One region of the Arthrobacter sp. G119Y2 genome, then DNA from elsewhere that is predicted to be linked to it. Evidence: predicted binding sites of a transcription regulator. Region 1 holds the regulator's gene; the other holds the start of a gene.

Region 1 (2,186 bases):
GTCAGGATTGGGTCGATAAGGATTTTTACAAGATTCTGGGTGTCCCCAAGGACGCGTCGGAAGCCGATATCAAGAAGGCTTATCGGAAGCTGGCGCGAAAGTACCATCCGGACCAGAATCAGGACGATGCCAACGCCGAGCGGATGTTCAAGGACCTGTCCGAGGCCTACTCGGTGCTGTCCGACGCCGAAGAGCGCCAGCAGTACGACGCGATCCGTGCCATGGGCAGCGGGGCGCGCTTCTCCGCCGGCGGTCCGGGCGGTGCAGGCCCCGGCGGCGGCGCCGGTTTTGAGGATCTGTTTGGCGGACTGTTCGGCCAGGGCGCCCGTCCCGGCGGCCGCCGCACCACCTACAGCACCCCGGGCGGCAGCAACATCCCGCCCGAGTTCGCCGATCTGTTCGGCGGAGGCGGCTTTGGCGGCGGCGGTTTCGGCTCGGCCCCGCCTCAGAAGGGGGCTGACCGGACGGCCAGCACCACCATTTCCTTCGCGGGGTCCATCAACGGAACGGTTATTGGCCTGCGCGAGCCCAGCGGCGAAGTCGTTGAAGTGCGGGTGCCTGCCGGTGTGAAGGACGGCCAGAAGATCCGTGTCCGCGGCAAGGGCCAGCCCGGGGCGGCCGGCAACGGTGACCTCATGGTGACGGTGAACGTCACCCCGCACGACTTCTTTGTCCGCGACGGCAACAACATCCGCATCCACGTACCGGTGAGCTTCCCGGAGGCCGCGCTGGGCGCCACCATTGAGGTGCCCACCCTGACCGGAGACAAGGTGAGGCTGAAGGTGCCGGCGGGAACCCCGTCCGGCCGCACCCTGCGGGTGAAGGGCCGGGGCGTCCACACCGCAAAGGGCGACGGTGATCTCCTGGTCACCATCGACGTCGCCGTCCCTTCGCATCTGAACAAGGAAGCCCGGGCGGCGGTCGAAGCTTTCGCTGAGGCCACAAAGGGCGAAGATCCCCGGGCCGGACTGGCGTCCAAGGCCCGGCTCTAGCAGCGCACACCCGGTTCGGTTTCCCGTGCCCCGGGAGCCGAACCGGGTTATCGTTACTACTTCAACTGCTGTCAAGGAGGAACAATGGGCATCGATGTCAATGCGCCTATTTTTGTGATCTCCGTTGCCGCGGAACTGGCGGACATGCATCCGCAGACCCTGCGGCAGTACGACCGGCTGGGTATTGTCTGTCCCAGCCGCGCTCCGGGCAGGTCACGGCGCTATTCGCAGCATGACATCGAAATGCTTCGCGAGGTTCAGCGGCTCTCCCAGGAGGGTGTGTCCCTGGAGGGCATCAAACGCATCATGCACCTCGAAAACCAGGTGTCCGGGCTGCGCGCCCGGGTCCAGGAACTGTCCGAGGAATTGGAATCCATGCAGCAGCGCAACCCCGACCGGAGCAGGGTCTTCGCGGCCGGCCTGGCCGGCGACGTCGTGACCCTGACCCGCGGACAGCGGCCGCCGGCGTCGCGCCCCTTCGCGAGCCAGCTCAGCCTGGCGTCACTGGTTCAGCGGCGCGGCAAGCTGCGCGCCCTGCCGGCCGGGAAGCAGGAACCCGTGGACTACGCCGACGGCGGCTACGTCCCGTCCCTCTAGCGGAACCGGCGGCCCTGGTCGCGGCGGTTGGCCCAGACCGCCAGGGCGCCGAGGAGCAGTGTCCAGGCCAGCAGGCACGGCAGTGCGGCCGGCCCGAGCGGTTCACCGGAGAATACCGCCACCGAGACATCCCGCGCGGCCCGGGTGGGCAGGAACAGGGAGAACGTGTTCAGTCCCGGACTGAACAGATCCGGCGGAAGCATCAGCCCGCCCGCAAACGCCAGCGGAAAGAACACCACCTGGGTCACTGCAATGGCCACCTTTGAGGTGCACAGATAGCCGATCAGCAGTCCCAGAAACAGGAACGGCAGGCCGCACACCAGCCACACCGCAACCGCGGCCGGGACCCGCCACCAGGAGACCAGCCCGGTGGTAAAGGCCTCCAGTGCCGCGGTGGTGAACAGGCCCACCAGCATCACCGGGACCAGGGCGAAGAAAGCGAACATCATGGCCGTCAGGGCGCGTCCGACGGTGGGCGGCACGGCCCCCGCCGGCAGCGTCCGCACGTAGCTGCTCCACGGGTTGGCGCGCTCCTCTGCAACACCGATGCCGTAGTTGAAGAGGAACGAGCTCATGACGCCGAAGAGGGCGAGCTGG
Region 2 (2,186 bases), on a different contig from region 1:
TACAACTTCAACGACTCCATCCGCGACTTCGCCCGGGCGTCCTTCGCCTACGGCCTGCAGCGGAACTACCCGGTGTACCTCTCCACCAAGAACACGATCCTGAAGGCCTATGACGGCCAGTTCAAGGACCTGTTCCAGGAAGTCTTCGACGCCGAGTTCAAGGACCAGTTCGAAGCAGCCGGCCTCACCTACGAGCACCGCCTGATTGATGACATGGTTGCCTCCGCGATGAAGTGGGAAGGCGGCTACGTCTGGGCCTGCAAGAACTACGACGGCGACGTCCAGTCCGACACCGTGGCACAGGGCTTCGGCTCGCTGGGCCTGATGACCTCCGTGCTGATGACCCCCGACGGCAAGACCGTTGAGGCCGAAGCAGCGCACGGTACGGTCACGCGCCACTACCGCCAGCACCAGCAGGGCAAGCCCACCTCCACGAACCCGATCGCCTCGATCTTCGCGTGGACCCGTGGCCTGATGCACCGCGGCAAGCTGGACAACACCCCCGAGGTCATCAACTTCGCGGAGACCCTCGAAGATGTTGTCATCAAGACGGTCGAGTCCGGCAAGATGACCAAGGACCTCGCGGCCCTGGTCGGCCCGGACCAGGCATACCTGACCACCGAGGAATTCCTCGCTGAGCTCGATGCCAACTTGAAGACCCGCCTGGGCTAAGTCCGGACGCTTCAACGCACGACGACGGCGGCGCCTCACCTTCACGGGTGGGGCGCCGCCGTCGTCGTTGGTGCCGGCGGTCGCTAGCTCCGTTCGCTAGCTCCGGGAGTCGCCGGGGTCCCTAGATGCCGGAGCCCTGGTCGCCCGAAGAGCCCGAGCCGGAAGAGCCGGAGCCCGACCCTGAAGAACCGGAACCGGAACCGGACTCCATGGAGCCGGAGCTGCTCGAAGCCGACGAGCTTACCGATTCCGAGCTGGACTGGCCGCTGATGGTGTTCGAATCCTTGTAGGAGGAAGACACCTCGATCTTGCGGGGCTTCGCCCTTTCGCTGACCGGAATCAGAACGCTGAGGACGCCGTTCTCGTACTTGGCGGAAATACCCTCAATATCAATCCCCTGGCCGAGGTTCAGCTGGCGCAGGAACGAACCGGATTCGCGTTCCCGGGTTAGCCAGGTAACGCCGTCGGAGGCCTGGATGGTGCGTTCTGCCCGGATGGTCAGCAGCTGGCCGTCCACATCCACATCGACGGAACCCGGGTCAATGCCGGGCAGATCGGCATTCAGGATGTAGTGGTCGCCCTCTCGGTAGAGGTCAATGGGCATCAACCGCAGCCGCTGCCGCGGATCCAGCAGGGCTCCTGCCATACGGTCGAGTTCGCGGAATGGATCAAACTTCATGGCCATCTGTCATCAACTCCTTACGCCCACCTGCACGGCAGGCGAATCGATATTCGGAACTTCAGAAGGGTCGATAACTTGAGTCTCATCGGCTCAAGAATGAAATTAGATTAGCACTCTCCATGGGGGAGTGCCAGAACCGGAACGGTTTTCGTGCCGCGGGCAGCAAAACTTTCCCGGCAGGTCCGGCTCAGTCCACCGGCCACTCATGGACGGGGGCGTTGGTGTGCATGTTTTCCCAGTACCGGCGGGTCATTTCCGCCAGTGCGGGCCTGCGGTCCAGGCCTTGGCGCTCAAGCCTGCGCAGGTAGGCAATTTGCCAGGATGCTCCGTTTTGTTCGGTGCGTGCCCGTTCCCTGATGACATCGAGATACCGGCCGATCAGGTTGTCGTCGACGCCCAGCTCCCGGAGCCCGGAAGCCGCCTTCGGAATCAGGTGCCGGATGATCAGTTCGGCGACAGGGGTTTCGCCAATGCCCGGCCAATAGACGGTTGCCTCCAGCCCCGACCGTGCGCAGGCCAGGAAGTTGTCAGCCGCACTCTTGAAGGCCAGCCGGCTCCACAGCGGCCGGTCCGCGGTGCGGAGGTGCTGGACCAGGCCGTAAAAGAAGGCGGCATTGGAAACGACATCAAGAACGGTGGGGCCGGCCGGAAGGATCCGGTTTTCCAGGCGCAGATTGGGGGTGTGCTCGCCGGGGTCATATATGGGGCGGTTCCACCGGTAGACCGTTCCGTTGTGCAGCCTCAGTTCCGGGAGCAGGGGGGCCCCGGCGGCCGTTGAGCCTCCGCTGCTGCGTGACAGTTCCGGCAGGAGCGCCGGGAAGTAGCGGACGTT

Evidence for each region. The regulator HspR, encoded in region 1, represses chaperone genes until heat shock. The targets are predictions, from matches to a motif close to AAGTTGAGTCNNNNNGACTCAACTT.
Region 2: a site for HspR is predicted at 1,427-1,451, ahead of WKB88_RS08645 (Hsp20/alpha crystallin family protein). Genes of this name have one in related genera too.

The regions. Positions count from the first base shown of each region.
Region 1 is NZ_JBBPFS010000006.1:96,491-98,676, forward strand. It holds gene WKB88_RS14080 (DnaJ C-terminal domain-containing protein) at 1-992, shown strand, start outside; gene WKB88_RS14085 (heat shock protein transcriptional repressor HspR) at 1,077-1,589, shown strand; gene WKB88_RS14090 (ABC transporter permease) at 1,586-2,186, opposite strand, start outside.
Region 2 is NZ_JBBPFS010000003.1:434,475-436,660, reverse strand. It holds gene WKB88_RS08650 (NADP-dependent isocitrate dehydrogenase) at 1-672, shown strand, start outside; gene WKB88_RS08645 (Hsp20/alpha crystallin family protein) at 794-1,357, opposite strand; gene WKB88_RS08640 (glutamate--cysteine ligase) at 1,542-2,186, opposite strand, start outside.